4 regions of the Agarivorans albus genome follow, and region 1 is predicted to be linked to each of the others. Evidence: predicted binding sites of a transcription regulator. Region 1 holds the regulator's gene; each other region holds the start of a gene.

Region 1 (7,852 bases):
ACATAACAAGCAGTTAAAGGATTGGACGTCTAAAGTTTGGCTGACGTTCGTTCCTCACAAATTATAGCCAAGCTTTAGCCGCCCCTTAACGTGGGCGTTATAAGCCTAAAGGTACATATGAGTAATCTTCAGCATAAATGGATGTTCGGTGGGGCAATTCTGCTTGTTGCAATTTCAAGCCTTATGATGGCTACTGGCGTTATGAAACCTTGGAATCCAATACCAATTTATCAAGTAATTCTTGCTTGGATCGTTTCCTTTTTCTATTTGTTATTTATTCCAATAATTTACCTGATTGAATTTAAGCTAATCTCTCAAAGTAAGCACTTTCTTAAAATTGTAACGGGCTTAACATTTTTGCTTTCACTTCTAAGTATCAAATATTTTTGGGTCTCTTGGGAATACGGGTATAAATATCAAGGTGAGTTACACACTAAAATAGTAGCTATAGAAAATTTAGTTGGATTTTCTGGGGTATTAGGAATTTGCTTCTGGGCTATCAAAAAAGAGAGTCAAATCGCAGGATATGTCGCCAACTTATTATTTTTTTCTATATTAGCTTGGTGTGCATTTCCATATTTAGGCTAAATGCCTTAGTGTAATCGGCTTATAACAAGTCGTTTAAAAGGACAAAAAACAGTTGGCTTTTGCTCCTTCGTCGCTTATTTTAGCCAACAACTTTTTGCCTCTTAACGAGGCGTTAGGTATTTATCAAGAAGGAGTCTAAATTTTGGTATCAGTTGTATTGTGGTTAATAGGATTAATAGCAATTATATTTTATGGTGGAAAGAGGGTCTATGCTCTATACAAAGCAGAGAAGCCACCTAACGGAGAATTTCTTAAGCAAGGAACTATTCTAATTTTTTACTCAACGTTAGTGGTAGGTGCGGCTCAATTTTTAAATGATGCTACAACTACTTATAATGTTAATACCCCTGAAGTTTCCCAGTTCTGGATACTTGTAGGGCTTTTTGCTTCTTACCTAAAGTATTTAGCTCCTTTTGTGTTTGCTGCAATAGGTGTAAATATGGTTTCTCATTCATTGGCAAATAAAAATACCTAACAAGGCCATTAAGAGCGGACCCGCAACAGCTTGCTCGGTTCCGCTTCGCTTCACATTTTAGCAAGCTATTACTTGTCTGCTTATGGCGGCGTTAAGTGCAAAGCCCCAAAGTCTCAAAAAACGTAGAGCTTGGGTAAATAAATTGCAGTATGTATCCATTCGCAAAATGGGCGGGTGCTTCAACAGGTTCGGTGTTCATACAGCCTGCTAAAGCGAGATGGTGGTGCCCAGGCATAGCCAATCGCATTCCAAAGGTTGGGTAGTTAGATCCTCCACAATTCGTCGTTGTAGGTTGGCTCAATCTATCAAATACGTGCGGTATTTGTAGTGCTTTCAAATAGTAGGTTTTACCTGCATACTGCGGTCAAAAGGGCAGTTTTTTGTTCAATGGTATTGTCCACTTAACAAAGCCATCTTGCATCGCCCGCAAGCGGGCTGGACAAATTTTCCGTGGTTCGTTTTGTGCTTTTCGCTTACGCTGGCACAAATCAAACCACTCCAAATTTGCCGCAAATGGCGGCGTTATGTGTATAAGTACAGGAGTTATATCAAAGTGAATGACGCAAATATCGAAATGGTCTTGGCTTCAATTATTAATAAATCTAAAAAAATAGAATACAACGATAATAATGGTGAAATATATATTCACTTGAATAACTTGGCAGTGGGGCAACGTGACTGCATCGTGACACTAGGTCAATTAAAAACGAGTATCGAATTATCATTAAAAAATTAGATTTGTTTGCCAAACACACATAACAAACAAATCAACGAATGGACTTAAAAAGCTTGGCTCAGCTCGTGGCTCGCTTTAATAGCCAAACTTTTTAAGCCCGTTATTTGGGCGTTATGAATCAGGTGGAAATGGATAAAGTAATTGTTTCAATTTATCTTTGGATAAAGAGGTACACGCATCCACTCAGGGTTTTGGGAGGCGTGTTTTTTGGTTTCGCATTATTAGCTGGGGTATTTTTGGATTGCGGGTAAAGAGATTGAGCCAGTAGCGTTCCTACTTGGTCTTTTATCATCGCTATTCCTCGCTAGTCCTTCGGTTGCTCAATACTTTGTACCAGACAGAAAAGCTGTACGTGACATGACTTTTGAAGAGGTACTTGATTTTATAACTACAACAGATGCGAAAGTTGACTGGAAAGGAATATCTACGGATTGGTCAAGTGAATATTTCCTAACTGAAGACCCACGCCTTAGGTTTAGAATGAACTATCTCGAAGATGGTTTACAAAATAGCAATTTTGTTGAGCCTTGGGCGAATTGTCATGCAGATACTAAAGCTCGAGGTTATTGGTGTGATTTGTATTATGACGGCTCTTTTATCGATAGGTTGATCTTAGTCGCTGTTGATGGTGGTCGTTCCTTACTTCCAGCTCCTGAAGCTGGAACACTTGAAGTTCTAAAATACAATTATTGTGTTGCTGAAATACACGATACATTGAACACTCTGACAAAGTACATGAAACGTTCAAAGCTAGCTGTACGAGATTCATAACAAGGCGTTAACACCAACTGTTCCATACTTTCGCTAATCCGAAACACCATTGAATAAGTCATCACCCAAACACGCTTTTGTCCAAAAGTGAGTTAGACTCTTTGTATCCTTCTTTTACCCTAACTTCTATCTATTTGTGAAGTACGTCCCTAAATATGGGGTGTAGTTTTAAAGTAGCGAAAAGAATTCCAAAGAAACTGAAACCTACAATAAGTCACTGATTTAGATAAATCCTTGCTTCATTGCTCATGCTGTATATACTAACAGTGTGCTGTATAAACTTACAGGTAGACTATGAAGCCCTTAACACCCCGTCAAACAGAAGTATTTGAATTAATTCGTCGTCATATTTCCGAAACGGGTATGCCGCCAACCCGTGCAGAGATCGCTAAAGAATTAGGCTTTCGTTCCGCTAATGCGGCAGAAGAGCACCTAAGAGCACTTGCTAAGAAAGGGGCTATTGAGATGATCCCTGGTGCTTCGCGTGGTATTCGCATTAGTGAAGAGTATTTGCCAGCCAGCGCTAATGAGCCAGTAGCCGAAGACTTAGAACCCGGTTTACCTTTAATTGGCCAAGTGGCTGCCGGCGAGCCTATTTTGGCGCAGGAGCATGTAGAATCGCACTATGCGGTAGATGCTAACTTGTTTAATCCTCATGCTGATTATTTACTGCGGGTGCAGGGAATGAGTATGAAAGACATCGGCATTATGGATGGTGACTTGTTAGCAGTGCACAAAACCAATGATGTTCATAATGGACAAGTAGTGGTGGCACGTTTAGAAGACGATGTTACAGTTAAGCGTTTTGAGCGCGACGGTAAAATGGTTTACTTGCACCCAGAGAATGAAGAGCTCTCAACTATTGAAGTTGATTTAGAATATCAAAGCATCGAAATCGAAGGCTTGGCGGTAGGTATTATTCGCACTGCCGATTGGATGTAAGCCCTATATAGCAATAAGTTCCGCCCTTTTTAAGCCCAAATCAGCCCGATTTGGGCTTTTGTCGTTAGCATCACATCTTTTGTGTTTATCCATAAAAATCTCAACAATATATTTACATTTCTTTAACTTAGGGGTTAATTTATAAGCAGTAGCTTGTATTTAGCTGTTGCTGTCTACTACTTTTGGGGTGGGGGATTTCCCTTTTTCTGCAGCTACTTTCCTAGTTTGGAGAGTTGTTGTCGTTGGCTACTAGCAAAGGAGAGCGCTGTGGGCCGATGGATTCAGCTAATAATGCTGACATTCTTTTCGTCGCAAGTATTTGCGCAAGAAATGTCATTCAACTTACGTCCGGGTGTTACCGCCATTAGTGAGCAGGTTTATGGCCTGCACATGACAATTTTTTATATTTGTTGTGCTATTGGGGTGCTGGTGTTTGGCGCCATGTTCTGGGCTATTTTTCATCATCGCAAATCTAAAGGGGCCAAGCCGGCTCAATTTCATGAAAGTACCAAAGTAGAAATTATTTGGACCATCGTTCCTTTCATTATATTGATAGGGATGGCGATTCCTGCCACTAAAACCCTGCTGGCCATGGAAGATCCTTCCGATGCCGATATCACGATTCAAGTAACAGGTTCCCAGTGGAAGTGGCATTACAAATACTTTGACCGTGAACTGGAATTCTACAGTGTGCTGGCATCTGATATGGATGAAGTTAACGGCAAGCTGGAAAAACGCAAAAACTACTTGCTTGAAGTAGACCGTCCGCTGGTATTGCCCATCGATAAAAAAGTACGCTTTTTGATGACTTCGGAAGATGTTATCCACTCCTGGTGGGTACCGGATTTTGCAGTTAAAAAAGACGCCAACCCAGGTTTTATTAATGAGGCTTGGACCATCATTGATAAACCCGGCATATACCGCGGCCAGTGTGCTGAGTTATGTGGTAAAGACCACGGCTTTATGCCGATTGTGGTTATCGCTAAAACGCAGGCCGATTATGATGTTTGGTTAGCCGAGGAAGAAGCCGCTTATCAAGCCAAGCAAGCTCAAGAGTTAGAGCTGGTTGCTATGACTATGGAGCAAGACGAACTGATGTCGCTGGGCAAAAAAGTCTACGACAAAAGCTGTGCGGCTTGCCATCAAGTTAACGGTGAAGGCTTACCAGGTGTGTTCCCTGGTTTGAAAGACAGTCCAATCGCTATTGGTGATGTGGGCAAACATATTGAAGTAGTTGTGAATGGTGTACCGGGCACTGCGATGCAAGCCTTTGGTAAACAGCTAGGTTTAAAAGAGCTGGCTGCCGTAATTACTTACGAGCGTAACGCTTGGGGTAATGATACCGGTGATTTAGTGCAGGCCAAGGATGTTGTGGCCGTGCAAAACGCAGCGCAGTAGGGAGAGAGATAATGAGCACGATTAGTGACGTTCATGCTGACCATGATGAGCACCATCACGGTGCCCCGCGCGGTTTAATGCGTTGGGTATTAACCACTAACCACAAAGACATTGGTTCAATGTATTTGTGGTTTAGTTTTGCCATGTTTATTACCGGTGGCGCGATGGCGATGGTGATTCGCGCCGAGCTGTTCCAACCAGGTTTACAGTTAGTAGAACCTAACTTTTTCAATCAAATGACCACCATGCACGGCTTAATCATGGTGTTTGGTGCAGTAATGCCGGCCTTTACCGGTTTGGCTAACTGGCTGATTCCGATGATGATTGGGGCGCCAGATATGGCCTTGCCACGCATGAATAACTGGAGCTTTTGGATTTTACCTTTTGCTTTCACCATGCTGTTAGCCTCGTTGTTTATGGAAGGTGGTGGCCCTAACTTTGGTTGGACTTTCTACGCGCCGCTTTCTACTAACTACAGCCCAGACAGTACCGCTTTGTTTGTGTTCTCGGTGCATATTATGGGGATTAGTTCGATTATGGGGGCGATCAATGTGATTGTTACCATTATGAACTTACGTGCACCCGGCATGACTTACATGAAGTTACCGCTGTTTGTATGGACTTGGTTTATCACTGCATTTTTGCTGATTGCTGTGATGCCGGTATTAGCGGGTGCAGTGACCATGGTGCTTACAGATAAGTATTTTGGTACGTCGTTTTTTGATGCTGCTGGTGGGGGAGACCCCGTATTGTTCCAGCACATATTCTGGTTCTTTGGCCACCCTGAAGTTTACATTATGATTTTGCCGTCATTCGGCATTATCTCGGCGATTGTTCCAGCCTTCTCTCGTAAAAGGTTATTTGGTTATGCCTCGATGGTTTACGCCACTGCATCTATTGCTGGTTTAAGCTTCATTGTGTGGGCGCACCATATGTTTACTACTGGTATGCCGGTTGCGGCTGAGTTGTTCTTCATGTTTTGCACCATGCTGATCTCGGTGCCTACTGGGGTGAAGGTATTTAACTGGGTAGCCACCATGTGGCGCGGCTCAATGACCTTTGAAACGCCGATGTTATTCGCACTGGCCTTTATTGTGCTGTTCACCATTGGTGGTTTCTCGGGATTGATGTTGGCGATTACGCCGGTGGATTTCCAATATCACGATACCTATTTTGTGGTGGCACACTTCCATTATGTACTAGTAACAGGCGCGGTATTCTCGATTATGGCCGCTGCTTATTATTGGCTACCTAAGTGGACCGGTAATATGTACGACGAAGGCCTGGGCCGGCTACATTTCTGGTGTTCGCTTATCTCGGTAAATGTGTTGTTCTTCCCTATGCACTTCTTAGGCTTAGGTGGCATGCCACGGCGTATTCCTGACTATGCGCTGCAGTTTGCCGATGTTAACGCCATTGTGAGTATTGGTGGCTTTGCCTTTGGTTTGTCGCAATTCATCTTCTTGTACATGGTGATTAAGTGTATTCGAAGCGGTGAACCTGCGCCGGCTAAACCTTGGGAAGGCGCAGAGGGCTTAGAATGGGATGCATTGCCATCGCCAGCGCCTTACCACAGTTTCTCTACACCGCCGGAGATTAAATAATATGCTTGGCCATGGCCGTTTAGTCACAAAGCTGCTGCTTGTAGTAGTGGCTATGTTCGGCTTTGGTTACGCCTTAGTGCCGCTGTATGACGTATTTTGTCAGGTTACCGGCATTAACGGCAAAACAGCTACAGAAGCCAGTGAAATAAGCCCTGTTACCGACCAACAGCGCACCGTAACCGTGGAGTTTATTAGCTATGTACCGCAAGGGCTTAATTGGAAGTTTGGCCCTAAGGTTAACCAAGTAAAAGTCCATCCAGGTGAGACACTACAGGTTGATTTTAGTGCTAGTAACCTTACTCCCAAACGTGGCACGGTGCAGGCGGTTCCTTCGGTTAGCCCTGGTTTGGCGGCCAATCATCTAAAAAAAGTCAGCTGTTTTTGTTTTGAGCAGCAAACCCTAGCTCCGGGTCAGCAACAAGACATGCCATTGTTTTTCTATGTAGATCCTGAGTTACCTAAAGATATAAATACCTTAACTTTGGCTTACACCTTATTTGCCGTAGAGGGCGAGCCGATTGAATCTGAAACTGCACAAGTAAGTGCCGATGGAGAGGTGAGCAATGACGCAGCCTTATGAGAAGTATTACGTTCCTGCGCAAAGTATATGGCCAATTGTTGGCGCGGTGGGTTTATTCCTAATCGCCATGGGCGCTGGTTTTTCTGTTCAACAAATGGGCAGTGAACAAAGCTACGGCCTTTGGATATTGTCATGTGGCTTTGTGGTAATTGTTACCATGATGTTTGGTTGGTTTGGCAATGTTATCCAGGAGAGTATGGATGGCTTATATAGTGCCCAAATGGACCGCTCTTTTCGCCAAGGCATGAGTTGGTTCATTTTCTCTGAGGTAATGTTCTTTGGTGCATTTTTCGGAGCGTTATTCTACGCCAGAATGATTGCTGTGCCTTGGTTGGGGGGCGCAGGTAACAATGAAATGACTGGCGCGGTGTTATGGCCAGAATTTACTGCCATGTGGCCGCTAGTTGAAACGCCCGGCGGTACAACAACCCAAGCGATGGGCTGGTTTGGCTTGCCATTGTTGAATACCGTAATACTGGTGATTTCGTCAGTGACATTGCACTTTGCTCATGTGAGTTTAGAAAAAGATAAACGTGGGCCACTTAAAACGTGGTTAGCCATTACCTTGGTGCTAGGTTTTGCTTTCTTATTTTTCCAGATTGAAGAATACATTCATGCATATCAGGAATTAGGCTTGCGCCTTGATTCAGGTATTTATGGCAATACCTTTTTCTTACTCACAGGTTTTCACGGCTTACACGTTACGTTAGGCGCCATTATGCTTACGGTGATGTTTTTGCGAGTACTAAAAGGCCACT
Region 2 (7,852 bases), 2.2 Mb from region 1:
TGGCAATAGGCCAGCTTGAACAATTTTTTGGCTGGTTGAGTTACTGCCATCACGCCAATCAATATTGTGGTTAAGGCCATGTAGTATATGCGCAGGAATAGCTAAGGCTTTGCCTATTTCGTTAATTGCACTGCGGGTGCGGTAGGTGACAATACTGGCAGCTAAAGCAGCGCGGTCACGGCCGTATTTTTGATAAATGTATTGAATGACTTCTTCGCGGCGCTGGTGTTCAAAATCGACATCGATATCTGGTGGTTCATTACGTTCTTTAGAAATAAAGCGCTCAAACAGTAAACCTACTTGGCTGGGGTTAACTTCGGTAATATGCAAGCAATAACACACCACTGAGTTGGCGGCAGAGCCTCGCCCTTGGCAGAGAATGTTTTGCTGTCGTGCGTAGGCCACAATATCGTAAATAGTGAGAAAGTAGTGTTCGTAATTTAGCTCGCTAATTAAGCTCAACTCATGTTCGATTTGTGCTCGTAGTTCAGCAGAAAGCTGCTCACCAAAACGCTGTTGTATGCCTGTTTCAACAAGTTCTCGCAGATATTGCTGGGCGCTGTAACCCGCCGGTACATTGTCTTTAGGATATTGGTAGCGGATCTCATTAAGACTAAAACAACATTGCGCAGCAAGTTGAGTGCTAAGGGCTAATTCGTCACTAGAGTAGCGCTGTTGCAAATGAGGCCACTGTAATAGGCGACGTTCGGCATTACTGCTTAATAAAAAACCGGCTTGCTGCACTGTGCTGTGTTGGCGAATAGCGTCAAGAATGTCGGCTAAGCGCTTTCTATTAGCCAAGTGCATGCGTGGGTTAATGGATGCAAGGCAGGGTATTGCGTGTTGCTTGGCTAATTGCCGATAGCTATTTAGCACTTTAGTGGGTTGAGATAAGTCGTTATGTAACAGTAAATAGAGGTTTTGAGATAATTGCTGCAGCTGTTTAAGGTGTATTGCTTGTAGCGCAGGAGTGGCTTTAACCAAGAGTAAGCATTGGTTAAGTCGTTGATCAAATTGTTGTAGTGTGACTTGATAACTGCCTTTTTTACTGTGCTTTCTTGCTTGAGTAATAAAGCGACAAAGTTGCTGATAACCTTTAATATTTTTAGCCAGAACCACCAATTGGCATTGTTCATCGGTGGTGAACTGGCTACCTACAATAAGCTTAATGGCCAATGGTTCGGCGGCTTGATGAGCTCGAACAACTCCACTTAATGAGCATTCATCAGTAATGGCAATGGCTTGATAGCCGTAACGATGGGCTTGCTCTACCATTTCTTCTGGGTGTGAAGCGCCGTATAAAAAACTAAAATTACTCTGGGCATTAAGCTCGGCGAAAAGTGTGTTATTCATTAGGCAAACCAGCCGTGCAGGTACCACTGTTTTTTTTCTTGGCATACCCAAGCCAGACCTTGATTGGGACTTTGCGCCATGTAGTAATCTCGGTTAATGCTTTGTTCATCCCACCACCCGCTAGCGATGCGTTCGGGCTCAGAGAGTAGGGTGTAATGTTCAATATTGATGGGTTTTAGCTGCGGCAGTAACCAGCAAGGGCGAGCAAACTGTTTAGGGTAATTAAGTGTCTCATGCCGAGACAAAGGCTGGTATTGGCTGGCGAATTCGGGGCGAAAATCTGCTTGGCAGCTTAAGCGGCTAATTGCTTGCTCGCCCAAACGCACACTTAATTGGTCAAACAGCAAGCTATCACCAATGGGTTGCTGTTGTTCAAACAAACCGGTGATTTGGTGACCAAGGGGATAAAGAGCTTGGCAATCTAGGCTAAACTCAATCACCGCAGCTGCTAGGCGAGTAGATTCTAACTTTAAGCGAAATAGTGCTAGCCAATCTTGGCTGGTTTGTAATAAACGAGCACTTTTTAAGATAATTTGTTCGCTGGGTTTATCTCTAAAATTTAAGTGCAGGACCAATATATTGCTGCAAAGCTGGTGTTGTCTTAACCACTGCTGAAAATGCTGGCAAGCCTGTTTCAGTGAAAACATTAAACCTTGAATTGTGTGGGTTTCGGCTAATAAAGGAAAACGTTGCTGGTAATGGGCTTGTGCTGTGATGAAGCGTAGTGGAGTCGTTAATCGCCCATTAGCTTGATCGAGTAACGCTAGGCTATCTTCGCCTAAACGTTTACGCAGCTCTGGCCGAGGTAAACCATTAAGCTGTTTAATGGTATATAAGCCCATCGCTTGTAAAGCCGTGATTTGGTGAGAGGGTAAGTCGCTAAAGTTCAGTGGTAAATCTGCTAGCTGAGTAATTCCCGATCCTGCTTGCTTAATATCTTGTGATCGAGCTAACCAGCGGGCAGCTATCGCGCTATGGGCATGGGCAATACGAAAGTTAAGCTGTTGTTGCTGGTAGTGTTGTACCAACTTAGACACATGCTGCTCTGGTTTAGGGTAAATGGTATGCATACCGGCACCACTTATATATAAGCCATTATCGGGGTGAGTGGCGACTTGAGCGCAATAGTGCAAAGCCTGTTGAGCTAAACCCATAAAGTAAGCATCGCAAGATAAATCGCTTTGTTGGTATAAGCAGAGCTGAGGTGCCAGCTGATAAGCCGTATTGAGTGAGCAGCCTAAATACACCCCCAAATTATGTGCAACTTGGTTTAACTGAATAATTTGTTTGTTGTGGTGTATTGCCAAGGCCTGCTGGCTAGGGTGCTCGCGTTGTAGTAGGTCCAACGCGAGCTGGGGAAAATCAAGGTAAATCCAATACATGTTGCACTTGCATAAAAGGCATCGGCATTAATTAAGTCGTGGAATGTGTTGCTCATAGAGCGGGGCGCCACCACGACGTTTTAGCAGATGGTAGTTAATGTGTTCTGGTGACTTGCTAGGGTGCAAGGCCATTCTTACGCTGGCGCTAGAGCTTTGCTGTTGTTGCTGTAGCGGTCTAAATAAATAACTTAAGCAATCTCCTTGTTCTGCTGCTAACTGCAAGCGGCGGCTGGCTTTTAAATCTAAGCCGTCTAACCAGCCTAATACTGCGCTACAAGAGCCACTTTTTAATGCTTGCTCAATGGTCCACAGGGCATCGCTACACTGCTCAGGTCGAATAACAATGACTTTACTAATATCTACGCCGTGTTGTTGTAGTGCAGGGGCATTAGGCATAAATGGTGGTGCAACCCAAATAATCCAGCGTGATTGTTGACTAAGCTTAGCTAGAGCAGGAAGCAATAATTGTAACTCGCCAATGCCATGTTTTTCGTACAGCACCTCGGTGATGCCGCCCTGTGGCCAACCATGGTTAGGTAGTTGTTGGTCGAGTTGTGCAAAGCCACTTGAATGAACGTCAAGATGACTGTGTTGCCATTGGCTGCCTTGCCATACCTTGTTGCTTTGTAGCAGTTGTTCAATTTGTTGTGCCATTGTTCGCTCCATGCTCTAAGTCAATGTCGAAGTTTAACTGTTTTTTTATACAGTGTATGAATATACAGTATTCTTTGTTTGGAGATTTTGCAAATGTTTTTTTTGCTTTATATGTATGACAATTAAACTGATGTGCTAGTAATTTTTCGTAAATACTTGCAAAATAACATTGAAGGCTGAAAAGGTTTTCATAGGAAGCGTGCTAATAAATAGGGATTAAAATGATAACTCTTGGTGAATACATAATAGAAAAACAACACCAGTTTCCCGATGCCACAGGGGAGCTTACTCAGCTATTAGGGGCTATTCGTTTAGCCGCTAAAGTAGTTAACCGTGAGATCAACAAAGCAGGGTTAGTTGATATTATCGGCGCTACTGGCGTAGAAAATGTGCAAGGAGAAGTGCAACAAAAATTAGATTTATATGCGAACGAGAAATTTAAAGCGGCGCTTGAAGCGCGTGGTGAGGTCTGTGGCGTAGCCTCTGAAGAAGAAGATGAGTTTGTTAGTTTTGACAGTGCTCGTTCTATCGACAGTAAATACGTTGTGCTAATGGATCCTTTAGATGGTTCCTCAAATATTGACGTAAATGTGTCGGTTGGGACCATTTTCTCAATTTATAAGCGTATCAGCCCTTGTGGTGCGCCAGCAGTATTAGAGGACTTTTTGCAACCGGGTCATCGCCAAGTTGCTGCAGGATATGTGGTATATGGTTCATCGACGATGCTGGTATATACCACAGGTCATGGGGTACATGGTTTTACCTGTGATCCATCGTTAGGCGTGTTTTACCTTTCTCATGAGAATATGACCATTCCTGATGACGGGGTAATTTACTCAATCAATGAAGGTAATTACCTTAAGTTTCCAACTGGGGTTAAGAAGTACTTAAAGTACTGCCAAGAAATTGAACCAGAAACCAATCGACCTTATACCTCGCGTTACATTGGATCTTTGGTGTCTGACTTTCACCGCAACTTGCTAAAAGGCGGAATTTACATCTACCCCTCAACGGCTTCTGCACCTAAAGGGAAGTTACGTTTATTGTATGAATGTAATCCGATGGCCTTTTTGATTGAGCAAGCAGGGGGCAAGGCCAGTGATGGCTTTACTCGTATTATGGATATTGAACCAGAAGAGCTGCATCAGCGGGTTCCCTTCTTCTGTGGCAGTAAACATATGGTTGAAACCGTTGAAGAGATGATGCGAGAGTATTCATCTGAAGAACAGTAAAACTAGCTCTTAATATTGTTTGCCCTGGTGAGCCAATCATCAGGGCAAACAAAGATACGCTTTTCCTGCTGCTTTGCTTGCTCTGGTAAGTAGAGTTGTACAGGGCCTCGTGAAACATCTACTACATTACCTGCTTTGCTTAGTGGATAAGTGTTAGGGCTAAGCCATTGCTGCTTAGCTAATATATACCACCCTTGAGCTTGCATTGCCTGCCATTGAGTTAGGCTATACCAATGCAAATTTTGTGGAGTGGGGTGGCTATCATTGCCTAATCTAAACAAATACCCGGGCAACACAATGCGCTGTTTAAAAGAGTAGTTAGCATAGTTTTTGGCTAATGCTTGGATCTGTGGGTGTTTACCTAAAGGGATTTGCTTGAGCAGTAATTTGCTGAGTTTATTGCTTAGTCTGTCTTGTTGATTGGGCCCCAAGTAATCAGAAGCGCAAGGTGAAGCATTACGTGCTAGGTAAAACTTCACCGCTAGCTCCCAGTGCTCTATTTGTTGCTGCTGATGGTTTACCAGCAAAAAATCGATAGCGCCTTGGGTTCGCCCATGTTGTTGCACAGCGACATTATCGGCGAGTAGCTGCCATTCTGGGTGTGCTTCAATTAAGCTCCGCCACAATTGCTCAAAATATAAACCTAAGCGAGAGTTAGCCTGTGGCTCAGCTATATGGGGTAAATGCTCCTTAAGCGTCCATTGCCACTGTTGCTGCCAGGTAGAGTCAACCATAAAAGGCAGGGCATGAGGCAGCAAAGCCGGCGCGTTTAAACACCAGTGCAGATCATTTTCCCATGCTTTTTTATTCACAAATGTTGCCCTTTTGTTATTAATTTACACTTATTTAAATATTTTGCTTTTTATTTCGACTGTTTTACCGGTTTTTGTAGTTTTATTACCAAATGTTAGCTACCATTTGGTGGTCTAACCAGTTGAGGTGTTCGAAATGAGTAAGCAATTTTCTACCAGCATTATCATCGTTCGTCGTATCGCACTATTTTTAGTGGGTTTGGTTTCTTTCCCTTTTGTTGCCCTTGCTGGCCTAAGAGCGCCTTTCTATAGCGCATTACACCGCCAGTGGATTAAGCGCAATGATCGTCCAAGTTGGATGCAGCAAGCTGACAAAATTAACCAGTTTGTTTTGTTCTAATCTATAAGGCTTGTTTAAAGCTGGGTCTGCTACTTACAATGTGCCAAACCATTGTGAGTTAATGTAATGAAAAATACCCGATTAGAAAACATATTAAACCAGCACTTAGAAAGCTTTAAGTTTAAAGACTACTGTCCCAATGGCTTACAAGTAGAAGGTCGTGCAGAGGTTAAGCGAGTTGTTACTGGTGTTACAGCTTGCCAAGCTTTAATTGACCAAGCCATTGAGCATAAAGCCGACGCTATCTTGGTTCATCACGGCTTCTTTTGGAAAAACGAAGCTGCAGTGGTTACCGGTATGAAGCGTCGTCGCCTGCAAGCGCTGTTAAACCACGATATTAACCTTTATGGCTACCACTTACCCTTAGATGTACATCCTGAGCTTGGTAATAACGCACAGCTCGCTAAGCGCCTTGGCATTACTTTGAAGCGCGGCTTGGAAGCGTGGGATCCGCGTAGCGTAGCCATGGTAGGTAAGTTAGAAGAGCCACTTTCCGGTGAAGAGTTTGCCAAACGTATCGAGCAGGTGCTGCAACGTAAACCTTTGCACATTGCTAATGGCCATAGTATTCAAAAAGTAGGTATTTGCACTGGTGGTGGTCAATCCTATCTTGGTTTGGCTGCTGAGCAGGGCTTAGATGCATTTATTAGCGGCGAAATCTCTGAAAACACCGTACATACTGCGCGTGAGATGGGCATTGATTACTTTGCCGCTGGCCACCACGCTACCGAACGTTACGGCGCGCAGGCACTAGGGGAGTGGCTGGCAGAAACTCATGACCTAGATGTTACCTTTATTGATGTAGATAATCCGGTATAAGCCTAAAAAGATATTGCGAATGATAATAGTTCGCAATATAATTGCTTTATTGTGATTGATGAGGTGAAGCAATGTTTGTATGTTTATGCCACGGCATTACTGATAAGCAAATTAAAGAAGCAGTACAACAGGGCTGTGAAAACTTAGCTGATGTACGCAAAAAGAATGGCGTTGCTTCTGAGTGTGGAAAATGTGCCAGAATGGCAAAAACCATCATTGATAAAGAATTATCTATTACACCTAAGTACTACGAAGTAGCCTAGTAAGCATTTGCTTAGGCTACTTAATCCGCTTCATCGCGGTGAATTAACAAATCAAATCCTTTATCCCGCCAATATTGAATAAGCTCAGGCTGCACGCCTAATATCGCTAACGACACCTGTTTCTCTAAACAGCGCTGCTTTATGGTTTGCCAATATCCACGATTGTCATTATTTACGTTGAGCAAAATCCACATATCCAAAGAAATCACTAGCACATCAATTAAGTCCAACACTGTGGGATTGTTTATTAGTTGAGCCACTAAGTTGGGTTGCCAAGCTAGTTGTACGTTTTGTTGTTTAATACGCACTAAGCTAGTTAGATTTTCCATGGGCAGCTCAGGGCTAAACACCAACATCATTTCTGAGTAATGATCGGCTATTTGCGTTAGCGTCAAATTACGGTGATTCAGCTCTTGCTTAAAGTGGTGCCAATATACTGCATTAACAGGGGCATTAAACTGTTCATCTTGTTCAATGCTTGTTGGCCAATCCCAGTAGCCAACTAAGCTGTTGTCTGTCGTTGCATGAATCAGATACTGGCTATGTTTAGTGGCATGACTAAGCTGATTTAACTTGTGGCGATATAAGCGGAAAAATTGACGGCTCAAGTAGCCTATTTGGGTTTTGAATTGCCCAACTGTGATCGACGTATATAGGTTTAAACCGTAATGCTTTGCCAGCAAAATTATGCTGTTTTTCAGTTTAGATTGCTCTTGAAAAACCAGTATTAAGCCAGGGCGGTGCAAGATAGCCGCAAGACGCTCTATGGTATCAATGATATGTGGATCATCATCGTATACTGCCAGCATCACTAAGTTAGCCTGTTGGAGTTGCTGAGCAATACCTTGCTGCTGCGGCTGCCAATATTCACAAAAGCTAAAACCTAACTCTTGCACTTGTTGCCGCAATGGTTCGGTAGGTCGAGGGTTATATAAGTAAACGAACTTATTGTTAGCCCATTGTTGGTACTGTTGGTTAATGCTGTCGCCCCAATGAG
Region 3 (7,852 bases), 2.1 Mb from region 1:
AGATAAAGTTAGCTGTTAAACATAACAAACCATTGATTATTCATACCCGAGATGCACGAGAAGATACTTTGCGTTTACTGTCGGAGCATAAGGCGGAGCAATGTAAAGGGGTACTTCATTGCTTTACTGAAAGTTTAGAGATGGCAGAAACAGCTATTGAAATGGGCTTTTATATATCAGCTTCAGGGATCATTAGTTTTAACTCGGCAAAAGAGTTGCAGCAAACCTTTAAACAAATACCTTTAGATAGGATCTTGGTTGAAACAGATAGCCCATACTTAGCGCCGATCCCGTTTAGGGGAGAAGAAAACCAACCTGCTTATACTCGGCAGGTAGCTGAGTGTTTAGCAAAAATAAAAGGCATTAGTTTAGAGGAAGTTGCAGAACAAACTACCCAGAACTTTTTTGATTTGTTTAGTTTGGCAAAGCCTTGAAAAAAACGGCTCCACTCTAGTCCCTGAGCGGAGCGTAGGGGAATGGCTCTGTGTTAGAGCCTTGCGCTAATAGTCTGTTAAGTGTAGACCGAGTTGCGTGCTTTGCAAGCTCAGCCAAGCCCCTTGTCTTTCACTAACTCTCTAGGGTAGGAGTTTTTAATCTTGTTTCTTACCCATTTACCTAAACCAATAACATAACCTTGGTAGCTTAGAGCCACTTCGCCTTTGTTGTTATTTGGATAGATAATATCTTTGCCTTGATAAAAGTGATGGGCTTGTTCGGACTCTAGTTCAATACAGTTTTTTGCAACTAAGTGTCCAAGAGCAGTAATTGCATCGTGGCTTGTTCTAAATCCATGTTTAAACTCTTCGGCTAACTTGAGGCCAACTCGTTCAAATCGCATTTCATCTTTTACACGCAAAAAGCTGTTTGGAAGTAACCAGTAATCATTAGCTTTGGTAAATATGCTGTAGTCGCTAGGGAGCGTCATTCCAAACTGAGATTTAAAATGCTGCGCAATTGATGCTTGCTGCTTTTTCGTCGCAGTTTGATAAGCAAACGGTTTTATTCGTTTGTTGATTGCTGGTGTATCGATTGTTGCAGCGTTTTTGCGCAGTGCAGCTACAAAGAAACCCTCGCTATCATAGTATTGTGGCCAAACGTGTAAATAGCCTTCTTTAGTTATGGCTTTGTGGCTGTGCTCAAAAAGTAGCTCGAGATTAATGGTAGAAAAGCTATCGGGGTATTGGGTAGCAATACGACTAATCACTTGCTGGTTTTCTTGCTGATTTAAGGTGCAGGTTGAGTAAATCAGTACTCCATTAGGCTTTAGGGCTTGTAGCGCGCTTTCTAATAACGTGCTTTGCAGCTGAGAAATTTCATCGACATGCTGCTCACTCCAATTATCTAGAGCTTGAGGATCTTTGCGTAAGGTACCTTCACCAGAGCAGGGAGCGTCTAGCAAAATAGCGTCAAACTGCTCGCTCATCCAAGTACCAAAAATTTCAGCACTAAAGTGTGTTACAGCCGCATTAGTTACACCACAACGTAACAAATTGGCACTAAGCACTTTAACTCGGCTAGCAGAGAACTCATTGGCAACTATTGCACCTTTACCTTGAAGCATGGCTGCCATTTGTGTTGTTTTTGACCCTGGGGCGGAAGCTGCGTCTAGTAACAAACAGTCTTCTTCGGCTTGAAAGCAGTGAAATAGGGCGCTTACCGGCAGCATCGAGCTGGCTTCTTGAATGTAGAACAAACCTGCTTGGTGTTCAGCGGTGTTACCAAGCGATAAGCTCTCATCTTCGCGGGTAATCCAAAAGCCAGTCTCGCACCAAGGTATGGGCTCAAGCTGCCATTGATTGGTTTTGGCTAAGCTTAAAAATGCCTCGAGGCTTATTTTAAGCGTATTTACTCTAATGCTTCTGCGCATCGGCTGCTGACAAATAGCTTTGAAGCCAGCTAAACTCAAGTCGCTTGGAAGATCTATCTCAATGCGCTCTATGAATTTAGCTGGATAAATTATTGGTTTGGTCAAAATGCAGATTTTCTATGGCTCAATGGAAGGGCTCCATTGTAACCATTTTTCATCATAAATGGGCTGTAGTTCGTACTTATCCTGATCCTTTGCTGGTTTAGCTGTAGGTTCTTCATCGGGTGTCGCAAACGCAATGCCGCCAGTTAATAGTGTTTCCATTGAATCAAGACGAATGTTCGCGCCACCGAGGCCAAGTTTTACATCTACGCCCGAGGCATTCCAAAAGACACTATTTTCTCGCACTAAGTGGCGATATGCTGAGTTTATGTTCAGGCGAGCTAAGATTTTTGAGCCATCCATAGCCAGTTTTGCATCATCAACAAAACCTACTTGATACTGCTTATATAGTACTGGGCTGCCGACTTTTAAGGAGCCAAAGTGGCTACTGCTAAGCCAAATCTGTAAAGCATTTGTGTCGGTATTTGGTGCTTGTTTTTGTAAAACAAACTGTTGTGAGGGCTTACCTTTTCCCGGAAGGGCATTAATAAAATCGCCTTTTACCAAGGTATCTAAGTTTTTTACTTCAGATAGACTGATAGAGGCTGTTTCTTGCCAATATAGGGCGCCACTGCGGGCGAAGTTTCTATAAAAGGGGAAGTCCAACTCAGCATCTGCTTGTAGTTCGGAAAGGCTATCATTGAATTGCAAGTTGGTGACTTTACCAATTTGCTGCCCCTGGTATTTAATCGGCATGTTGTTGTAGAGGCCATGGCTATCGTTAGTTGTTAGGCTAATCGCTAAATGACGCTTAGTTGCATCCTGTTTAGTTTTATGAACAGTTCGGATACTTTCCTTAGCCAGTTCTTCGAAGTGATCAAAACTGATACCACCCATCACCAGTGATTTAAGTGATTCACTGTTTACCGACAAACCCTCTAAACTGGCTTTAATTTCCAGTCCTGATGCGTGCCAGAATCGACTGTTATCCGTTACTAAGTGTCGATAGTTGCCAAAGATTTTAATTTTTAGGTCAATGCTACCATCTTTTAACAAGCTGTAGTGCTCAACTTCTCCTACCGGTACTCGTCTGAAAAGAACTGGCGCCCCTTCTCCTAATGACCCTAAATAATCAGTATTTAGGCGCAGCGATAAAGGTTTCTCTATTTTTGCTTTAGACAATTGAGCAGCTTGTTTGTTGTGATGCAGGGCATATTGACTTTGCTTACTGAGAGCATTGCTATGTCCGGGCATCAATATGATTGGGGAGTTTATAAAGCCACTCAGACCGCTGCTTTCAAAACTTATTCCGTTTAGATCAGCTTCCACAGTTAGCGGACTTTGGTTATAAAATCGGCTGCCTTGGGTAAGTAGTTTGGTATATTGAGGCTGAATAAAAGCTTTTAGCTCAAAGCTGCGATCTATTAAGTCGATTTCAGTCACTTTACCAATGGTTAGCCCGTTGTAAACGATCGGGCTGTTAACTGCTAAACCCTTAACATTGTTAGTGGTAAAGCTGATGGACTTGCTTCCAACGGGAGGCTTTGGTGATGTGGTAAGGGTAAACTCAGTTTGAAGCTCACCTTGCTCTGCAATCACTTCGATTTGTTTTGCACCAACTAGCGCACCAAGATTTTTAACTCCGTTTAATCCTATTTCAGGCTTTATCAGGACTAATTGGGTTGTATCGTTAAACAGATCTTCATACTTAGGCTCGACCAAGGCTTTTGCTAAAAAATGGTCGTGGCTTCCGGTATTTTGAATATCATTGATAAACCCTATTACCGCACCGCGATAAATTAGCTTGCTGCGGTTTGCTGCAAGGCCATGTTGCTGCTGCATGGTAATTTGAATAGCTTTACCACGTTGAGAGTCTTTAAGATTGTCATAGAGGGTAAAGTTTTGTCCTTTATCTGCAATAGCAGATTGAACGGGGCTATCAAAACTGACGCCACCGGAAATCACGCTGGCTAGGCTTTCACTAGAGATTTGCATCCCATCGAGAGAGATATCAGCCTCAAAACCGCTTACATTCCAAAACCGAGTATCAATTTTCACTAAATGAGAGAATTGCGGTTTGATTTGAATATCAAATTCTACATGGTGTTGATCATTTAATTGATAACGTTGTACCTCTCCTACTTTTATTTTTTTGAAGTAAACAGGGGAGCCAATATTTAGAGAGCCTAAATCGTTTGATGTAAGGCGTACATTTAAACCGTTACCCCTAATAATATTAGGAGGTTCATTAAGTGCAACGAAGTCGTCGCTAAATTTACCTTTGCCGGGGTTTAGTTCAATGTAGTTACCAGATACTAGCGCGTCTAAACCGCTAATCTCTGTAATCGACGCTTTGGGCGTTACTAGCCAGAATTGGCTATCTTCTTTTAGTAACTGCTCTGCTTCTCGTTTAACTTCTGCAACTACAATTACGCCTTCTAAATTAGGTGCAAGTTCTACCGTTTTCACTACGCCAATATCTAGACCTTGGTAAAACAACTGAGTTTGCCCAGCGGTAATACCTTTTGCGCTATCAAACACAATGTTGATTTTCACACCTGCTTCAGACCAAGCTTTGAATAGTAGCCAAGCGCCTAACAGCACAGCCAAAATGGGCAACAGCCAAATAGGGGAGATTACCTTCTCTTTTTTAAGTTCCGGTTTACTAGCGTTATTCAAGTTGTTTATCCCAAATTAGTCTTGTATCAAAAGATTTTGCTGCGAACAGTGTTAACAATACTACTGCGCCAAATGCGGTGGCGCCGGGTCCTGCTTCCACGCCTACTAAATTATTTCGTTCAAATACTGCAATCATGATAGACAGAACAAAAAGGTCGAGCATTGACCACTTACCAATAATGTCAATTATTCTATAGATAACAATCCGTTGTCGATTGTTCAGATTCAAATTAAATTGCAGGCTCAATAAGATAACAACCAGGCCGACAAGTTTCATTACAGGCACCACAATACTGGCGACAAATACCACTATGGCAATACCTACCATATCGTCTTTAATTAAGCTGATCACGCCAGACATAATGGTTTCGTATTGGGGGGCACCGCGTGTACTTAAAACGGTTATTGGCATTAAGTTAGCTGGGAACAGTCCTACAGTAGCGGCAATGATAAAAGCCCAACATTTTTGCATGCTTTGAGGGGTTCGTGAATGCACTCGCATATGGCAGCGCTGACAGTGGCTTTGTTCCTCGGGCATTGACAGTTTGCAGTGCCTGCATTGTTTTAAGCCTAGCTGTTTAGCGGATGTGTACATAACGCTCCCAGTATTCCGCTGGCTCTATACGTTGAATTAGGCGGGTAGAAAGTAGCAAGGTGATGCAGATACACCAAAGCCCATAGCCCAAATCGATATCTGCGTATTCTACTAGTTTAACCAAAGCTACCAAAAAACTAACGATGTAGACTTCAATCATACTCCAGTGAATAAGATCGTCTTGAAAATGCAGTGCTGTTGCCAAAAAGGGGGCTTTCCAGCCTTTGCTTAAAGACAAAGAGGTATAACAGATTAAGCTGAATAGCAGAATTGGTGCGATGAAACTAGCTAGCACCACGCTGAACCCTACCAAATAATAGCCGTTTTCGAGTAACAACACGGTGCCGCGTAGAATATTGGCTGAACTGGGGATCCCAAGGAATGTAAAGCTCAACAGCGGATAAGTGTTAGCAAGCGTAACCATAATCAAGCACGTTAACGCTAAGGCAAATTGGCTAGAGAAACGGGCTCTACGCCCCCGCGCAAGTGTGTGTTTGCAACGTGGACATATTAATACGTTTCCAGCCCTACAATGTGCTTGGGTGTCGACCAACAAATCGCAACTCGGGCAGATGGATAGCTTTGATAACTCAGAAGATTTCATACACTACATATTAGCTAAGTCAGGCTAACTATGCTGTAAAAATTTGTCACTAGTAGTTTAAAAGTGAATGGTGCATACTACCCTGTATATAAAAACAGTAAATGGAGGCAGCGGTGGCTGTAATTATTAAATATGTCGTCGAACGTAACGGTGTAGAGAAAATGACTTTTAGTTCAAAAAAAGAAGCCGACAATTACGACAAAATGTTAGACGTAGCTGATCAGCTTACATTAATGATAAAGCATGCAGAACCTAAGATGAACGAGCAACAAGCCGAGAATTTAGGCTTCTACCTTTCTTCTCAGCGAAATGCACTGCAACAAGTGCTTAAAGGTCAGGAGTTTGATGCATCGATGATAGAAGACGAGGAGTAATGCAGTGACAGATGTATCTTCTCGTTATTTGACACTAAGTAAGCAATTAGACGCTTTGTTAGATAAAGACTTACCTTATATTTCTAATCTGGCAAATTTTTCTGCCTTATTATGGCTCGAGTTAGAAGATATTAACTGGGTAGGGTGTTATTTAGCCGATAAAGCCAAAAAACAGCTGTTCTTGGGGCCATTTCAAGGTAAACCTGCCTGTACTTCAATACAAGTTGGTAAAGGCGTATGTGGTTCGGCCTTTGCGCAGCAACAAACCTTCCGTGTAGAAAATGTGCATGAGTTTCCGGGGCATATCGCTTGTGATAGTGCTAGCGAATCAGAAATCGTAGTGCCTTTATACCTTAATGGTGAACTGTTTGGCGTAGTAGATATTGATAGTCCACGTCTTAATCGATTCGAGCCAAGTGACCAAATTGGCATCGAGTATTTAGTTAAGGTGTTGGAAAATAAACTAAGTGATGTGCATTTTTAATGGCTTTTCAATATACGCTCACTATAATAGCCGAAATCAGCCCTGTCGCTGTACCAGTAAAGATGTATAAGAAAGGTCATCATGGAACAAACTAACAAACTGAAAAATAGCAAAGAAGTCATTCAATATTTGGCGACACAATTCCCAAACTGTTTTTCTACAGAAGGTGAAGCCAAGCCGCTTAAAATTGGTATTTTTCAGGACTTAGCTGAACGTCTAAAAGAAGACGAGAAAGTAAGTAATACCGTACTACGTTCTGCTCTGCGTCAATATACGTCTAGCTGGCGTTACCTACATGGCGTAAAAGTTGGCTCTAAACGCGTTGATTTAGACGGAGTAGAGGGCGCAGAAATTGAACAAGAGCATGTAGAACATGCACAAAAGACCTTAAAAGAAAGCAAAGATAAAGCCTTTGCTAACAAAAAGGCTCAAGCTGAAAAAGCTGACAAAAACAAAGCTGCTGCACGTAAACCAAAAGCTGATTTCAAGCGTACTAGTAAACCTAAAACTAGCGACAGCAAACCAGCAGCAGAGAAGAAGCCGATTGAAAAAATCGACAGTAAAGATTTAGTTGCAGGGAAGGAAGTTCGTGTATTGGTTGGAAAAACACCAATGCCGGGTCAGATCTCAGAAGTAACAAAAGATGGCATTGCTGTTACACTTAAAAGCGGTATGTTAGTTAAAGTTAAAGCAGAACATATCGTTGCATAATTGATTTAGTAGTGAGATAGGTGCCTATGAAATATTTGAGCCGTCTGTGGCTATTTTTTTTAACGCTTAGTTACTCAACTCTGTTGTTGGCTCAAACGCCTACATTAGGACAAGATGCGCTACCCACTTTAAGCCAGCAAAGCCAACATGCTACAGCGGCAAAAAGAATTAGCGCTTTATATACCCGCTCTCACTACCGCAGTGTTCCTTTCGACGATGAATTATCAAGCGAAATCTTCGACAAGTTTATTCAGCAACTTGACTACAACCGTAGCTTGTTTTTGGAAGAAGACTTCTTACGCTTCGAACGTTATCGCTACAGCCTAGATCAAGACATACCAGCTGGCAGATTGGAACCGCTTTATTCCATGTTCGACCTGTCGCTTAAGCGTCGCTACCAACAATTAGTATACTCTTTACAAGTGCTCGACGAGCCAATGGATTTTACTAAAGACGAACAGTTTCAATTTAATCGCAGCGAAGCTGATTGGCCTAA
Region 4 (7,852 bases), 350 kb from region 1:
ATATCAAAATCGTAGCCATCTTCAGCCAGTAAGCGTTTCGCACCACCAGTCACCATGTTAGTAATTTCACCAACCATGTCGGTGACTTCTTCATTAATAGATTCTGGCGCTTCACCTAACATGCGGCGCATAATTTCAATAGCCAAGCCTTTATCAAAACTGATTGATAAAGAGCCTTTAGTTTGTGGGCCAACCATACCAATCAGTCCAGAAACATCACCGCGTGCAATTTCATCTTTTTTAAGCCCTGGCTTACCTGGCTTTAGCTCTAGTTGAGCCATGGTTTCGAGCACGTTTAAAAGAGACTTTAGAAAAGGGTTAACAAAATTTACGTCCATAGTGACCGATAACTTCCTACTGTGGGTGATTTTGGTCAAATTTAAATCAAGCGCTTAAACAGGCTGAAGACCAAAGCCACAAAAACTATTGAGAATTATTATAAGAATCGCACGAGATCCGATGAGCTGCAACTATTAGTCATATTTTTAAGAAGTGTTTCACTGAATCGTTGAGACTCAGTTGATATTCTCATTTATATCCTTTTAGCCTTCGGCTCATTTATAGTTGTTAGGAATTATCGTCGCGAAAAGCCTAAAAAGATAATAATGAATGCCGCTGGATCTCCAAGCTGCTAGCTCAAAGGTTCGCTGTAAGTTATTACACAGTGCCCAAGTCCCCCCTGTTTTATATAAATCTTGCCAGTGTTTTTTAAACACCTTTAAGCGCCCGTAAAAAATGTATTGCCAACGACCAGACTCGTTGCCTTGATTTGCTCTGCGAAACCACACCAGTGGTTTCGCAATAAACTTATATCGATGACCTTTGGCAAGCAGTGTGAGAAACAAATCATAGTCTTCTGCGATAACCTGAGAATCGAAGCCCTTAGCCTCGATAAAGTCTTTTCGTTTAACTAGCCAACTCGAAGGAACAATATGCGAGTCTACCAGGCTATCACTCATACTAAGATAAAGTGGTTTAGCGTCGCAGGTTTCGCTGGCTTCACCTTCTTCAGAAAAGATATTGGTGGCGCAGTGACAACCAGAGAGTTCCGGCTCGCTCTCCATAATTTGCTGTTGAAGTGCAAGTTTGTGTTTATCCCAATAATCATCGGCATCTAGAAATGCAATGAACTCACCTTTGGCAGCCTTAACTCCATTGTTTCGTGCTTCAGCTATTCCGAGATTACTGGGGTGATCAACAATAGTCGCCACCGAGCTAAATTGCTCTAGGTATTGTCGGGCTTCCTTGCTTGAACCATCATTCACAATGATTAGTTCTAGCGCTGGCTGAGTTTGTTCGATTACAGAGCTCACAGTTTTAGAAATAAACTGCTGATTATTAAAATATGGGATCACCACCGAGGTTTTGGCTTCCATTCTTTCATCCTTGAAAGTTTCATCACCTTAATCAGGTTTTATACAGTTGTGCTAGTTATTACAAATGCCAGACTACCAGTTAAAGTTAGTTGAGCAAGTGACTTAAGATAAGTTTATCGATGATGCCGGCGTAGAGTTTGAACTAGCACTCTCAACAGACCTTGCCTATTGCATGGTTAAATACAAGGAAGTGAAATGAAGAAATTAATCGCTGCAGCTTTTCTTTTCTCTCTTTTTGAAGGCGCTGTTTATGCTGCTGCAGAGATAAACCATGATGAAATGTTTGTGCTCAATTTTGAAGGCCCTGATTATTTGCGAACCATTCGTTATACCGAGCCATTTCGCGACGGCGATGAATGGAATATGGGCTCAGTGGTACATGATAAAACCGTTTACCACAATGGCTGGATAACAGTATTTAATGGCGAACTTGAGTTGCGAAAACAAGCACATGGTAGGGTGTTTGTTTACCCAAATGCTGAGCAGTTGGCGGCTGAAAACTGGACTATATCACTGATTATTCAGCCTGATTTAAGCGGTTCGTTTATTGATAGAAGTGGAGCAGAGGTGTATGAGTTTGTTGGTGAGTTTGCAAGGCTCCCCGAGCCCCAAAAAGATAGCTCTATCAATGGCTATTCTAATTGGCAGCTGGCTTTTAGTATCGTGCCAAAACGTGGCGTGTACTCAGTTAATGGAGAGCAGCGTTATGAAGGCAAACTTGTAGGCCGTGCAAGCTGGTTAGCCGAGTGGGTTAAAGCTGGCGAATTTCAATTTTTACTCGAATAAGTAAAGCTTAGTTAAGGCAAAGTATTCTCTGACAAGATTGGGCAATACCTACTCAGCCGTAGTATAATTGCTGGCTGAGTTAAGTTAACTCAGGTATTTAGATGCACTTGATAGCGGCTAGCTAAAACAAGCTTGGCTTACGAACGTAGTGCTTTGATCTTTTAGCTTTTTATTATTATGTTGAGCCCATGACCCAAGTTTCACCTTACCAACCTCATCGCTTTTCTGTTGCGCCTATGCTCGATTGGACTGACCGTCACTGTCGTTACTTCCACCGTTTGATGAGCAAAAATACTCTGCTTTACACTGAAATGGTAACAACAGGTGCGATTTTACATGGCAAAGGGGATTACTTAGGCTTCTCTGAGCAAGAGCATCCACTAGCTTTACAACTGGGCGGCTCAAATCCGCAGGAATTAGCCGAATGTGCAAAACGCGCTGAAGATTTGGGATATGACGAAGTAAACCTGAATGTTGGTTGTCCATCAGATCGCGTGCAAAATGGCCGTTTTGGCGCTTGTTTAATGGCCGAGCCTGAGCTGGTGGCGGAATGTGTTAGTAAAATGCAGCAACAAGTTAAGATTCCAGTGACGGTAAAAACACGGATTGGTATCGATGAGCAAGATAGTTATCAGTTTCTAAAAGACTTTATTGAGCCGGTGGCTGAAGCTGGTTGCGAAACCTTTATTATTCATGCGCGTAAAGCTTGGTTGTCTGGTCTTAGTCCAAAGCAGAATCGAGATATTCCTCCGTTAGATTACCCAAGAGCTTACCAAGTAAAAGCTGATTACCCGCAGCTAACCATAAGCGTAAATGGCGGAATTGCTAGCTTGGAACAAGTGCAAGAACACTTAAAGCATCTTGATGGCGTTATGCTAGGCCGCGAGGTTTATCAAAACCCTTACCTATTAGCGGATGTGGATCAACAGATCTTTGACGATCCGCAGCCAGCATTAAGCCGCCATCAAGTGGCTGAGTTAATGCTGCCATATATTGAAAACCATTTGGCACAAGGCGGCCGTTTACAGCATATTAGCCGCCACATGCTGGGGTTGTTCCAAGGTTGTGTGGGAGCGCGTGCTTGGCGTAGGCATTTAAGCGAGAATGCGCATAAGAAAGGTGCTGGCATTGAAGTGATGCAAGCCGCAATGGACTTAGTTCCAGAGCATCAAGAAGCCTAGTTAGCTTGCTTACTTGTTTAATTGAGGCCGCTTTATGCGGCCTTATTATTATCTGGCACAGCCCTTGCTATCACTACCTGCGAAGAGTCAGCTTTTTGTCAGGAGTGCAAAACAATGGAATTTTTAGGACGTTTAATCGCCCGCTGGGGCATATTAGACATTTTTATGGCGTGGGTGCTTACCGCCAGTGGCATGTTACTGGTTATTCCCAAGCAGTGGTTACCTGAAGCAGGCTTAAACGCGCAACTGAGTATGGTGTTAACTATTAGTTGTGTAACGGGCTTGGCTTATTTTCTTAGCCGCGGGTTGTTGTTGATTATGACCAGTATTACGGGAGCCGTTCAGCATCGTCGAGAATTACAACGACTCGCTTCGATGATCTCGTGTTTGGATCATTCTGAGCGTGCTATTTTACGCGAGTTTATTATTACTCGTCGCAGCGTATTAAGTCTGCCGTTAAAAGAGCCTGCCGTAGCAAACTTAATGGAAAATGGTGTGTTAAAGCCAATGAATGATCAACATGTTCACGAGCAGCGAAGCAATGTGGACATGATGATAAATTTAGCGGCGCGGCCATTATTGAGTTACAAAGCTTTAGGCTTACCGGTTGGTAAGTTAAACGAAGAGCAAATTGAACATTTGAAATCAATTCGCCCTCGCTTTTTACAGCCAGATTACAAAGCAAATCGTACTCACTCTGGGAAACTATTTAGGATCCGTGCCGGTGATACCGAAAGCCAAACGGCAGCGTAGTTTAACTAGTACGCTGTTTTAGATAACCCGCGTAATCGGGGACATCTACCGAAAACTCCTGATTAAAGTGACGGCTGGCCAAGATAAATTCAGCCGTCGCTTGGTTGGTAGCCATTGGTATATTCCATACCGCAGCCAAACGCAGTAGCGCTTTTACATCAGGGTCATGCGGAACCGCGTCTAGTGGATCCCAGAAGAAGATCATTAAGTCTATTTTACCTTCCGCAATCATTGCGCCTAATTGTTGGTCACCACCCATTGGACCGCTTAACAAGGCCTCTACTTCAAACCCTTGCTGTGACAACAGTGTGCCGGTGGTGCCTGTTCCAAATAGTTGATGTTTAATTAAATCTTCGCGATGATTTTTCGCCCAGTTAATTAACGCCGTTTTTTTATGGTCGTGGGCTACCAATGCAATACGTTTGCGAACGTTCATGGTGCGGGTGGTTGTATCCATGTTACCTCTTAAATACGATTAGTTTGAAAGCGTTTACTACAGATTATGTTACTGTTTGTATTTACTATTAGCTAGCAACAGCCAGCAGATAATCAAGGTGGGATAACAAAAACGTGTGCGGTAGCGTAATGATTGGCGGTGAATATGAAATACGACAAGCCGTAGGTGTGGATTCGTTATTTCTAGATTTTGGCGAAACCAAACAGTATCGCCCTAGCGAGTCGTTGCCAGCTTTGATTATTGAGCAGGAAACCCTGCGTTGTAAGCCTTTTATCTGGGGAATAAAGCACCCTCAACATCCCCAACTTGTTATTAATGCTCGAGTAGAAAGCGCTGCTAATAAAGCTATGTTTCAAAACGCCTGGAAAACCCAGCGTTGTTTACTGCCAGTAAAAGCGTGGCATGAATGGCGTAATCAAGAACGTTTTGAGTTTAGTTTGGAGCATCAAAATGTATTATTGCTGGGCGGTTTGTATTTGCAGGCTCCTGAGGGAAAACAGCACTTAGTTGTTCTTACTCAAGCTGCAGCGAGCGCTTTACAGCAATATCATCATCGCATGCCTTTGTTGTTTGAACTTGAGCAAGGCTTGCGCTGGTTGGCCGGGGATCCTTGTAAATATAAGGCGGAGCAGTTTCATTATCATGTGTCGAGCAATAGCCCACAGATTAGCTTGTTTTAGTTGCAAGTATATTTTGTCGCATCAAGTTTCTAGGAGTGATTGATGATTTACATTTTTGGTTATGGCAGTTTAATTGATGCAGATTGCAGACAGTGTACCTTTCCTGGTGAACATGCGTATGCTGCGCGGTTACATGGCTACCAACGTTATTGGAGTGGTTTGAAAAGCGCTGATGACCGTTCCGCTGTTGTAATTACCCCCGATAATAATGCTAGTGTGAATGGGGTGCTGATTCCTTTTGATGAAAGCTTCTTGCCTGAACTGGATAAACGCGAAGAAGATTACGATAGAGTATTACTCGATGTTTCACAGCTTGATCTCTTAGATACGCTGCCAAAGCCAGCGGTTAAAATATATACCTATGTGGCTAAAGAGTATTGGCATCCACAGAGCAATAGCCCTATTTTACAGTCTTATTTAGATGTGTGTTTGCGAGGGTGTTTGGCGGTAAATGAGCAATACGCGCGTGAGTTTTTGCTTTCGACCAATTATTGGGTAAGCCACTGGTTAGATGACCGTCATCAACCTATTTACCCAAGGGCCATTAATATGGATGCTCTAGCCTTAGAGCAAATTGATTCGATACTAAATGATATGGCGCATTTGGCTGATTACAACCCGGTCGCTCATAGCTAAGAATTTGGGCATAAAAAAAGGCGCCTAAGGCGCCTTTTTTAGCTTCTATAAACGTAGTTTACAGTACGTGTACAGAAGAAGTGTTAGTAGTACCAGAAGGTACTAAGGCACCAGATACCATCACTACGATGTCGCCTTTGTTTGCAAGGCCTGATTCCATCGCTAAATCTTTACCAAGCGCGTAGAAAGAGTCAGTGCTTTCAATGCTTTCAACAACGTGAGGAATAACACCTTTAGTTAAGCAAAGTTGAGCAGCAGTTTTAGTGTTAGTAGTAATTGCTAAGATGTTAGCTTGTGGGAAGTATTTACGAACAGATTTCGCAGACTTACCACCTTCAGTAGCAACAACAATAAGAGGAGCACTTAGCTTCTCAGAAGTTTCTACAGCACCTTTACATACCGCTTCAGTGATGCGTAGTTTACCGCTATCACGTGCTGGATCTAAGTTAGAAGGCATTACTGCGTCAGTACGACCACAAATAGTTGCCATAATAGATACAGCTTCTACAGGGTATTTACCTTTAGCAGACTCACCAGAAAGCATTACTGCATCGGTACCGTCTAGGATTGCGTTAGCAACGTCGCCCGCTTCTGCACGAGTTGGACGTGGGTTTTTGATCATTGAATCAAGCATTTGAGTTGCAGTGATAACCAACTTACGTGCACGGTTACACTTCTCAATCATCATCTTCTGAGCGAAGATTACTTCTTCAACTGGGATTTCAACACCTAAGTCACCACGAGCAACCATGATGCCGTCAGAAACTTCTAGAATTTCGTCGAAGTTATCTACACCTTCTTGGTTTTCGATTTTAGAGATGATTTGGATCTTCTCGCCGCCATTCTCTTTAAGAAGTTGACGAATTTCTAGTACGTCTTCTTTCTTACGAATGAATGATGCTGCGATGAAATCAACACCTTGCTCACAACCAAAGATTAAGTCGCCTTTATCTTTAGCAGAAAGAGCAGGAAGTTGAACGATAACGCCAGGAAGGTTAACACCTTTGTTTTCGCCTAAGTCACCGTTGTTAAGAACAGTACACTTAACTTCGTCATCAGATACTGCGATAACTTCCATTTCAATTAGGCCGTCATCTACTAGGATGATGTTGCCTACTTTCAAGTCAGCAGCAAAACCAGGGTAAGTTACCGCTACGCGAGTTGCATCGCCGATTACAGTTTGGTCTGTAGTGAAAGTGAACTCTTGACCAGCAACTAGGCTAACGTCTTCGCCGCCAGCTAGTTTAATAGTGCGGATTTCTGGACCTTTGGTATCCAATAAAACAGCAGCAGATTTGCCAGTGTTCTTAACAACTTCACGTAGGTTGTTGATGCGAGTGCCGTGCTCAGCAAAGTCGCCGTGAGAGAAGTTAAGGCGCATTACGTTCATGCCTGACTCAACTAACTTAGTTAGCATTTCTACCGATTCAGTTTTTGGACCAATGGTACAAACTATTTTGGTTTTCTTCATTGAAGTGACTCTCCGTTAAGGATGCTAGTAAAAAATCTGCGCACATTATACAAGATTGATCACAAAAGGATATGTAGAAAAATAACTACAAATCCGAATGTCGATCAAAATAATGTCGATTTATAATTCACAAATGTGGCTTGTTAATTGTGCAATTTTGTAAAAGCTCGCTGTTTTGCTCATTATTTGAGCATCTAGCAAGTATAAAAAAACCTCGCCAAACTGCGAGGTTTTGATGCGATTTTATCGCTTATTCAATTTCACCACAGAAACGATAACCTTCACCGTGGATGGTGGCGATAATTTCTGGTGTTTCCGGGATCGACTCAAAGTGTTTTCTGATGCGGCGAATTGTCACATCAACTGTACGATCGTGTGGTTTAAGCTCGCGACCAGTCATTTTCTTTAATAAGTCTGCGCGGGTTTGAATTTGTCCCGGGTTCTCAACAAAGTGCAGCATAGCGCGAAACTCACTACGTGGCAGTTTGTAAGTCTCTTGGTTTGGACTAACT

What was found. The regulator LexA, encoded in region 1, represses DNA repair genes until DNA is damaged. The targets are predictions, from matches to a motif close to TACTGTATNNNNATACAGTA.
Region 2: imuA (translesion DNA synthesis-associated protein ImuA) is a predicted target of LexA. The motif match lies at 3,440-3,459, and genes of this name have one in related genera.
Region 3: K5620_RS11385 (YebG family protein) is a predicted target of LexA. The motif match lies at 5,868-5,887, and genes of this name have one in related genera.
Region 4: K5620_RS03605 (SOS response-associated peptidase family protein) is a predicted target of LexA. The motif match lies at 4,603-4,622, and genes of this name have one in related genera.

Annotation. Positions count from the first base shown of each region.
Region 1 is NZ_AP023032.1:390,041-397,892, forward strand. Features, by position in the region: gene K5620_RS01795 (DUF6678 family protein) at 1-6, shown strand, start outside; gene K5620_RS01800 (hypothetical protein) at 118-588, shown strand; gene K5620_RS01805 (hypothetical protein) at 731-1,063, shown strand; gene K5620_RS01810 (hypothetical protein) at 1,617-1,799, shown strand; gene K5620_RS01815 (hypothetical protein) at 2,157-2,570, shown strand; gene lexA (transcriptional repressor LexA) at 2,865-3,512, shown strand; gene coxB (cytochrome c oxidase subunit II) at 3,804-4,910, shown strand; gene ctaD (cytochrome c oxidase subunit I) at 4,922-6,514, shown strand; gene K5620_RS01835 (cytochrome c oxidase assembly protein) at 6,516-7,094, shown strand; gene K5620_RS01840 (cytochrome c oxidase subunit 3) at 7,078-7,852, shown strand, end outside.
Region 2 is NZ_AP023032.1:2,614,476-2,622,327, reverse strand. Features, by position in the region: gene K5620_RS11990 (error-prone DNA polymerase) at 1-1,353, opposite strand, end outside; gene K5620_RS11985 (Y-family DNA polymerase) at 1,353-2,735, opposite strand; gene imuA (translesion DNA synthesis-associated protein ImuA) at 2,763-3,389, opposite strand; gene fbp (class 1 fructose-bisphosphatase) at 3,611-4,621, shown strand; gene K5620_RS11970 (DUF1853 family protein) at 4,624-5,433, opposite strand; gene K5620_RS11965 (DUF2517 family protein) at 5,570-5,773, shown strand; gene K5620_RS11960 (Nif3-like dinuclear metal center hexameric protein) at 5,840-6,592, shown strand; gene K5620_RS11955 (bacterioferritin-associated ferredoxin) at 6,664-6,855, shown strand; gene K5620_RS11950 (hypothetical protein) at 6,876-7,852, opposite strand, start outside.
Region 3 is NZ_AP023032.1:2,477,195-2,485,046, reverse strand. Features, by position in the region: gene K5620_RS11410 (TatD family hydrolase) at 1-434, shown strand, start outside; gene rsmF (16S rRNA (cytosine(1407)-C(5))-methyltransferase RsmF) at 545-1,972, opposite strand; gene K5620_RS11400 (MlaD family protein) at 1,985-4,588, opposite strand; gene K5620_RS11395 (paraquat-inducible protein A) at 4,581-5,183, opposite strand; gene K5620_RS11390 (paraquat-inducible protein A) at 5,167-5,607, opposite strand; gene K5620_RS11385 (YebG family protein) at 5,901-6,161, shown strand; gene K5620_RS11380 (GAF domain-containing protein) at 6,166-6,645, shown strand; gene proQ (RNA chaperone ProQ) at 6,727-7,356, shown strand; gene prc (carboxy terminal-processing peptidase) at 7,383-7,852, shown strand, end outside.
Region 4 is NZ_AP023032.1:741,629-749,480, forward strand. Features, by position in the region: gene K5620_RS03575 (chemotaxis protein CheX) at 1-338, opposite strand, end outside; gene K5620_RS03580 (glycosyltransferase family 2 protein) at 555-1,376, opposite strand; gene K5620_RS03585 (hypothetical protein) at 1,572-2,162, shown strand; gene dusA (tRNA dihydrouridine(20/20a) synthase DusA) at 2,351-3,343, shown strand; gene K5620_RS03595 (super-infection exclusion protein B) at 3,458-4,096, shown strand; gene K5620_RS03600 (methylglyoxal synthase) at 4,098-4,553, opposite strand; gene K5620_RS03605 (SOS response-associated peptidase family protein) at 4,667-5,233, shown strand; gene K5620_RS03610 (gamma-glutamylcyclotransferase family protein) at 5,276-5,869, shown strand; gene pykF (pyruvate kinase PykF) at 5,928-7,340, opposite strand; gene arcA (two-component system response regulator ArcA) at 7,591-7,852, opposite strand, start outside.